2 regions of the Pseudomonas asiatica genome follow, and region 2 is predicted to be linked to the other one. Evidence: predicted binding sites of a transcription regulator. Region 2 holds the regulator's gene; the other holds the start of a gene.
What was found. Region 2 encodes sigma-54, which starts transcription at its own class of promoters, with help from an activator protein. Its sites were predicted from a motif close to ANTGGCATNNANNTTGCTNT; they were not measured.
Positions count from the first base shown of each region.

Region 1: the regulator sigma-54 is predicted to act here: its motif matches at 1,567-1,586, upstream of ABNP31_RS18725 (flagellar basal body rod protein FlgF).

Region 1 is NZ_CP157874.1:4,185,510-4,189,717, reverse strand. Features, by position in the region: gene flgE (flagellar hook protein FlgE) at 1-957, shown strand, start outside; gene ABNP31_RS18730 (hypothetical protein) at 1,030-1,215, shown strand; gene ABNP31_RS18725 (flagellar basal body rod protein FlgF) at 1,644-2,384, shown strand; gene flgG (flagellar basal-body rod protein FlgG) at 2,432-3,217, shown strand; gene flgH (flagellar basal body L-ring protein FlgH) at 3,268-3,963, shown strand; gene ABNP31_RS18710 (flagellar basal body P-ring protein FlgI) at 3,976-4,208, shown strand, end outside.
Region 2 is NZ_CP157874.1:1,044,609-1,048,816, reverse strand. Features, by position in the region: gene lptA (lipopolysaccharide transport periplasmic protein LptA) at 1-311, shown strand, start outside; gene lptB (LPS export ABC transporter ATP-binding protein) at 312-1,037, shown strand; gene ABNP31_RS04815 (RNA polymerase factor sigma-54) at 1,213-2,706, shown strand; gene hpf (ribosome hibernation-promoting factor, HPF/YfiA family) at 2,786-3,094, shown strand; gene ptsN (PTS IIA-like nitrogen regulatory protein PtsN) at 3,107-3,571, shown strand; gene rapZ (RNase adapter RapZ) at 3,574-4,208, shown strand, end outside.

The DNA.
Region 1 (4,208 bases), 2.7 Mb from region 2:
ATCCAGAAGGGCGTGCTCACCGATCTGCAGATCGATACGTCGTCGCTGCAGCCAAAGGCAACATCGCTGATCGACCAGGGTATCAACCTGAATTCCTCGGCCGCCGACATCCCGTTGGAAGTGGATGATGGCACTGGCGTGATGGTGCCGAACCTGCCGTTCGATCCTTCCGATCAGACGACTTACACCAAGTCTTTCCCGACCAAGGTGTACGACAGCCAGGGTAACGAGCACACCATGGAGCAGTTCTATCGCAAGACTGGCACCAATGAGTGGACCATGTACACCCTGGTCGATGGGCGCAACCCGTTTTCCCCATCCTCCACCGTGCCGCTGACTGGCACCATCAGCTTCAACAGCGATGGCTCGGTCAAGAGCATGACTGCGGACAATACCGGCCACCCGGCGGGCTCGTCGTTCACCGTGACCAACAACACCTTCACCATGACTGGCTGGGTGCCGGCGGTGGAAGATTCTGCGGGTAACTGGATCTCCAACGGCGCGGTGGGCAATGCCGATGGCATGCGCCTGGCGATGAACAGCACCACCTCCTACAACACCGAGACCGCGCGCATGTCGCAGTCTCAGGACGGCTACGCGACCGGTATCCTGTCGAGCCTGAGCATCGACTCGACGGGTGTGCTGTTCGCCAGCTTCAGCAACCAGCAATCCCGCGCCATTGGCCAGGTGGCCCTGGCCAGCTTCGCCAACGAGCAGGGCTTGCAGCAGATTGGTGGTACCCGCTGGACCGAAACCTACACGTCCGGCATCCCGGGCATCGATGCGCCGAAGACAGGTACCCTGGGCAGCGTCGAGTCCAACGCGCTGGAAGGCTCGAACGTGAACCTGACGCAGGAGCTGGTAGAGCTGATCAAGGCGCAGAGCAACTACCAGGCAAACGCCAAGACCATCTCCACTGAAAGCACCATCATGCAGACTGTCATACAGATGGCCTGATGGTCGCTGGCTGAGTGTGTGTGGGCGAACCCCTTTGTCATGAAGGGGTTCGTCGTCTTTGCCGGAGGGGGCATGAAAAGGCTGGTTGTCACATTGGTCGCTGCTTTCTGCCTGTACCAGGCCCAGGCCGGTACCGCGCCCTGGTGGCGCTGGGAAAGCCAGGTGGATGGGCGCCTGGTCTGCTCGCAATGGCCGCCGGGGGATGGCTGGAAGAAGTTCGCCGGCCCCTACAGCAATGGTGGTTGCCGCGAGCCTTGATGAAGCCGGTACCGGCCCTTTGTTCATGACCGATTTATTTGGCAAGGCCGCTCAGTGGGAGTGTTGCTCTCGAGGTTGGCGCTGTACCTGTAGGAGCGGCCTTGTGTCGCGAAAGGGGTGCGAAGCGCCCCCGGGATTTCAGCTTCGCCGCATCATAGATTGCTGGGGCTGCTTTGCAGCCCTTTCGCGACACAAGGCCGCTCCTACAGGGATCGCGCCAAGACAGTTGCTCCCGCAGAGGCCGGTACAAGTTTGCCGCCATCGGCAACCCGGCGCCGGATAACCGGCGTTCGCGACTTGAGCAAGGCCTCCAAAAGCCCGTATCCACGGGCTTTTTCATGATTTCGCAAAGTTGGTTCGGAACTTGCTTTCTAGCTCGCATAGCAACGGCGAGCGGCAAACGACCGCCAGTGCAATGGAGGATGACTGTGGACAAGATGCTTTACGTGGCCATGACCGGTGCCAGCCAGAATGCGCTGGCGCAGAAGGCGCACGCCAACAACCTGGCGAACATTTCCACCAACGGTTTTCAGCGAGACCTGGAGCAGGCTCGCTCGATGCCGGTGTTCGGTGACAGCTTTCCGTCGCGCGCCTTTGCCATGACCGAGCGCCCGGCCACCGACTTCAGCGAAGGTCCGATGGTGGAAACCGGCCGCGATCTGGATGTGACGGTGACCGGCAAGGGCTTCATCGCCGTGCAGGCACCCGATGGCAGTGAAGCCTACGTGCGCACCGGTAGCCTGAACATCGATGCCCTCGGTGTGCTGCGTGCCGGCAACGGCATGCCGGTGATCGGCAATGGCGGCCCGATTGCGATTCCGCCAGAGCAGAAGGTCGAAGTCGGCGCCGATGGCACCATCAGCATCCGCTCCATGGGGGAAGACCCGCGCGTGATGGCCGAAGTCGACCGCATCAAGCTGGTCAACCCCGATACCAAAGGCCTGACCAAGGGCCTGGATGGTCTGATCCATACCCGCGACGGCCAACCGGCGGACGCCGACGTCAACGTGCGGGTGGTGTCGGGCTTCCTGGAAGGCAGCAATGTCAACGCCGTGGAAGAAATGACCTCGGTGCTGGCGCTGTCCCGTCAATTCGAACTGCACGTCAAGATGATGAACGCGGCCAAGGAAGGCGACGAAGCCATGGCGCGTGTTTTGCAAATCGGCTAATCACTTTTGAACGGGTGCCGTAAAACAGGCGCACGAGGAGAACTTACATGCTTCCGGCTCTTTGGGTCGCTAAAACCGGCCTGTCCGCCCAGGACACCAACCTGACGGTCATCTCCAACAACCTGGCCAACGTCTCGACCACCGGCTTCAAGCGTGATCGCGCGGAGTTCCAGGACCTGCTGTACCAGATCAAACGCCAGCCGGGCGCGCAGTCCACCCAGGACAGCGAGCTGCCTTCCGGCCTGCAGGTCGGTACTGGTGTGCGCATCGTCGGCACCCAGAAGAACTTCCAGACCGGCAGCCTGCAAACCACGGAAAACCCGCTGGACATGGCGGTCAACGGCCGTGGTTTCTTCCAGGTATTGCAGCCGGACGGCACCGTTTCGTATACCCGTGACGGTACCTTCCACCTGAACTCCGACGGCCAGATCGTCACCGCCAACGGCTTCGCCCTGGAGCCTGCCATCGTCGTGCCGAACGACGCGCAGACCTTCACCGTCGGCCAGGACGGCACCGTGTCGATCACCACCGCCGGCAACCCGGCTGCGCAGGTGATCGGCAACATCCAGACCGCCGACTTCATCAACCCGGCCGGCCTGCAGGCGATTGGCGACAACCTGTTCCTCGAAACCGCCGCCAGTGGCGCGCCGCAAGTCGGCACCCCGGGCCTGAACGGTTTCGGCACCACCCTGCAGCAGACCCTGGAAAACTCCAACGTCAGCACCGTGGAAGAGCTGGTGAACATGATCACCACCCAGCGTGCCTACGAGATGAACTCCAAGGTCATTTCCACCGCTGACCAGATGCTGTCGTTCGTTACTCAACAGCTCTGAAGCAGGCAGCTCTAACCCCGTCACTCCGTTGCACCCGTGAGGTAAGCGTCATGAATCGTCTGTTGTCCGTTTTCGCCCTGGGGGGGGCGGTGTTGCTGGCAGGTTGCGTCGCGCCGACGCCCAAGCCCAACGACCCGTACTACGCGCCGGTACTGCCGCGCACCCCGTTGCCGGCAGCGGCCAACAACGGTTCGATCTACCAGGCCGGTTTCGAGCAGAACCTGTACAGCGACCGCAAGGCGTTCCGGGTGGGTGACATCATCACCATCACCCTCAACGAGCGCACATCGGCCAGCAAGAACGCTGGCTCGCAGATCCAGAAAAACAGCAACGCCAACATCGGCCTGACATCGTTGTTCGGCACTACGCCGAACACCAACAACCCGTTCGGCGGTGGTGACCTGTCGCTGGAGGCCGGCTACAGCGGCGAGCGCGCCACCAAGGGCGACAGCAAGGCCACTCAGGGCAACACCCTGACCGGTTCCATCACCGTGACCGTGGCCGAAGTGCTGCCCAACGGCATCATCGCCGTGCGCGGCGAGAAGTGGCTGACCCTGAACACCGGCGAAGAGCTGGTGCGCATTGCCGGCATGATCCGCGCCGACGACATCGCCACCGACAACACCGTGCCGTCCACTCGCGTGGCCGACGCGCGCATCACCTATTCCGGTACCGGCTCGTTCGCCGATGCCAGCCAGCCCGGGTGGCTGGACCGCTTCTTCATCAGCCCGCTTTGGCCTTTCTGAGTACGGATGACCATGTTCAACGTGAGGCAGCTGATTGCCGCAACCCTGCTCCTGTCCTGTGCCTTCGGCGCCCAGGCCGAGCGCCTGAAGGACATCGCCAGCATTTCTGGCGTGCGCTCCAACCAGCTGATCGGTTACGGCCTGGTGGTGGGGCTCAATGGCACGGGTGACCAGACCACCCAGACGCCGTTCACCCTGCAGACCTTCAACAACATGCTGTCGCAGTTCGGCATCAAGGTGCCGGC
Region 2 (4,208 bases):
CCCGCTCCGCCTCCGGCGACATCGACGTGGTGACCTCGGTGGGCAACCTGGCCTACTTCGAGCAGCAGCAGAGCGCAGCCAAGCCAGACAAGATGAAAGGCTGGGCGGTGACCATCCAGTACCAGTCGCAGAAGGACATGGTGATCCTCACCGACCGCGCCAAGGTCGAGAACGAAGGCAACACCACCGAAGGCGAGAAGATCGTCTACAACACCCAGACCCAGGTGGCAACCGCCGGTCGCGGTGGCAACGTGACCTCGCCGCGTCAGCGTATCGACATGGTGATCCAGCCCAAGAAGAAGGCCGAGTAAATGGCAACCCTCAAAGCCCAGCACCTGGCCAAGAGCTACAAGGGGCGGCAAGTCGTACGTGACGTCAGCCTGTCGATCGACAGCGGCCAGATCGTCGGCCTGCTCGGCCCCAACGGCGCCGGCAAGACCACCTGCTTCTACATGATCGTCGGCCTGGTCCAGGCCGATCAGGGGCGCGTGCTGATCGACAACCTCGATGTCAGCCACCAGCCCATGCACGGTCGCGCCCGCGCCGGCATCGGCTACCTGCCGCAGGAAGCCTCGATCTTCCGCAAGCTGTCGGTGGCCGACAACATCATGGCCATCCTCGAGACCCGCAAGGAACTCGATCGCGACGGCCGGCGCAAAGAGCTGGAAAGCCTGCTGCAGGAGTTCCACATCAGCCACATTCGCGACAACCTCGGCATGAGCCTGTCCGGTGGTGAGCGCCGCCGCGTGGAAATTGCCCGCGCGCTGGCGACCGCACCCAAGTTCATCCTGCTGGACGAACCGTTTGCCGGTGTCGACCCGATTTCGGTCGGCGACATCAAGCAGATCATCCATCACCTCAAGGCCAAGGGTATCGGTGTACTGATCACCGACCACAACGTGCGTGAGACCCTGGATATCTGCGAAACCGCCTATATCGTCAACGATGGCCGGCTGATCGCCGAAGGCGACGCCGAAACCATCCTGGCCAACGACCTGGTCAAAGAGGTTTATCTGGGCCACGAGTTCCGGCTCTGAGCCCGGCACGCGCCTGGAGTACTGGCAAATCGCCCTGAAACCCGGGGTAAAGTGTTACGGTGCTCTAGGCAAACGCTACAATTTAAGGCATAAAACTTGCTTGATCTGGCGCCCCGGCGCCCTCGTGTAGTGGATGGCGCATGCGCGCCGGCGAACAAGGTATTAAGCCCCAGCCATGAAACCATCGCTCGTCCTAAAAATGGGCCAGCAACTGACGATGACACCGCAGTTGCAACAGGCCATCCGCCTGCTCCAGCTCTCCACCCTGGACCTCCAACAGGAAATCCAGGAAGCGCTGGAGTCGAACCCGATGCTCGAACGTCAGGAAGACGGCGACGACTTCGACAACAGCGACCCGATGGCGGACAACGCCGAGAACAAGCCGGCCGCCGAAGTCCAGGACAACAGCTTCCAGGAAAGCACTACCAGTGCCGACACCCTGGAAGACGGTGAGTGGAGCGAGCGCATCCCCAACGAACTGCCGGTCGACACCGCCTGGGAAGACATCTACCAGACCAGTGCCAGCAGCCTGCCGAGCAACGACGACGACGAGTGGGACTTCACCACCCGCACATCGGCCGGCGAAAGCCTGCAAAGCCACCTGTTGTGGCAACTGAACCTGGCTCCGATGTCCGACACCGACCGCCTGATCGCCGTCACCCTGATCGACAGCATCAACGGCCAGGGCTACCTGGAAGACACCCTCGAGGAGATCTGCGCCGGTTTCGACCCGGAGCTGGATATCGAGCTGGACGAGGTCGAAGCGGTGCTGCACCGCATCCAGCAGTTCGAGCCAGCCGGCGTTGCCGCCCGTACCCTGGGCGAATGCCTGTTGCTGCAACTACGCCAACTGCCCGCCAGCACCCCGTGGATGGCCGAAGCCAAGCGCCTGGTCACCGACTTCATCGACCTGCTCGGCAGCCGTGACTACAGCCAGCTGATGCGTCGCATGAAAATCAAGGAAGACGAGCTGCGCCAGGTCATCGAGCTGGTACAAAGCCTCAACCCGCGCCCCGGCTCGCAGATCGAGTCCAGCGAGCCCGAGTACGTGGTGCCCGACGTCATCGTGCGCAAGGACAGCGACCGCTGGCTGGTGGAGCTGAACCAGGAGGCCATTCCGCGCCTGCGCGTCAACCCGCAGTACGCCGGGTTTGTGCGCCGGGCCGACACCAGCGCCGACAACACCTTCATGCGCAACCAGCTGCAGGAAGCGCGCTGGTTCATCAAGAGCCTGCAAAGCCGCAACGAAACCCTGATGAAGGTGGCCACGCAGATCGTCGAGCACCAGCGCGGCTTCCTCGACCACGGCGACGAAGCGATGAAGCCGCTGGTACTGCATGACATCGCCGAAGCGGTGGGCATGCACGAGTCGACCATTTCGCGGGTAACCACGCAGAAATACATGCACACCCCGCGTGGCATCTACGAACTGAAATACTTTTTCTCAAGCCACGTCAGCACCTCCGAAGGCGGAGAATGCTCGTCTACGGCGATCCGCGCGATCATCAAGAAACTGGTTGCGGCGGAAAATCAGAAAAAGCCATTGAGTGACAGCAAGATCGCTGGTTTACTGGAGGCACAAGGCATCCAGGTAGCCCGTCGCACCGTCGCCAAGTACCGCGAGTCCCTCGGCATCGCACCGTCGAGCGAGCGCAAGCGACTGATGTAGCCCCTGAGATGTGCCACAGCGTTTGTGGGGCAGGTGCAAGACCTGCCTCTTTATGCACGGGCAACAAAGGAGAAGCTGTATGCAAGTCAATATCAGTGGACAGCATGTAGAAGTCACCCAGCCACTGCGCGATTATGTGCTTGAAAAGCTCGCTCGCGTGGAAAGTCACTTCGACAAGATCACCAACGTGCAGGTCATCATGAAAGTCGAGAAGCTGCAGCAGAAGGTCGAGGCGACCTTGCAGATTCCCGGCGGCGAAGTGGTTGCCAACGCCGAACACGAAGACATGTATGCAGCGATCGACGCCTTGGCCGACAAGCTCGACCGCCAACTGAAAAAACACAAGGAAAAACAGCAAAGCCTGCTGCAAGGTGCAGCTGCCCGCTGATCCCCCTCATCCATGATCCGACTTGAAACCATCCTGACCCCCGGCCGTTCCCTCGTGAACGTGCCGGGCGGCAGCAAGAAGCGCGCCCTGGAAAAGGTCGCCACCGTCATCGCCGAACAAGTGCCCGAACTGGAGATGCAAGACGTCTTCGAAAAACTGGTCGCCCGGGAAAAACTCGGTTCGACCGGTTTCGGCAACGGCATCGCCATCCCGCACTGCCGGCTTGAAGGATGTTCCGCTCCGGTCAGCGCCCTGCTGCACCTGGAAGCCCCTATCGACTACGACGCCATCGATGGCGCGCCGGTGGACCTGCTGTTCGTCCTGCTGGTGCCTGAAGCCGCCACCGATGCCCATCTGGAACTGCTGCGCCAGATTGCCAGCATGCTCGATCGCAAGGAGGTCCGTGATCGCCTGCGTGCGGCCACCAGCAGCGAGGCCCTGTTCCAGGTTGTCCTGGACGTACAGAACGAGCACTGAACATGCGCCTGATCATCGTCAGCGGCCGGTCCGGCTCCGGCAAGAGCACCGCCCTCGATGTCCTGGAAGACAACGGTTTCTACTGCATTGACAACCTGCCCGCCGGGCTGCTGCCACAGCTGGCGGAAAATGCACTGATCAATACCGAGTTGCTGCAACCCAAGGTCGCCGTGTCGATCGACGCGCGCAACCTGCCCAGCCACCTGACGCGCTTCCCCGAGTTGCTCGAAGAAGCCCGCGCCCGGCATATCCAGTGCGACGTGCTGTACCTGGATGCCGACGAAGACATGCTGCTCAAGCGCTTTTCGGAAACCCGCCGGCGCCACCCGCTGACCAACGCCAACCGCTCGCTCGCGGAAGCGATTCGGGTGGAAAGCGAATTGCTGGGGCCGATTGCTGACCTGGCCGACCTGAAGATCGATACCACCAGCCTGAACCTGTACCAGTTGCGTGATTCGATCAAGCTGCGCCTGCTCAACCAGCCCGAGCCTGGCACCGCGTTCCTGGTCGAGTCGTTCGGTTTCAAGCGCGGAATGCCGGTCGATGCCGACCTGGTGTTCGATGTGCGCTGCCTGCCCAACCCCTACTGGAAGCCTGAGCTGCGTGAGCACTCCGGCCTCGACCAACCGGTAATCGA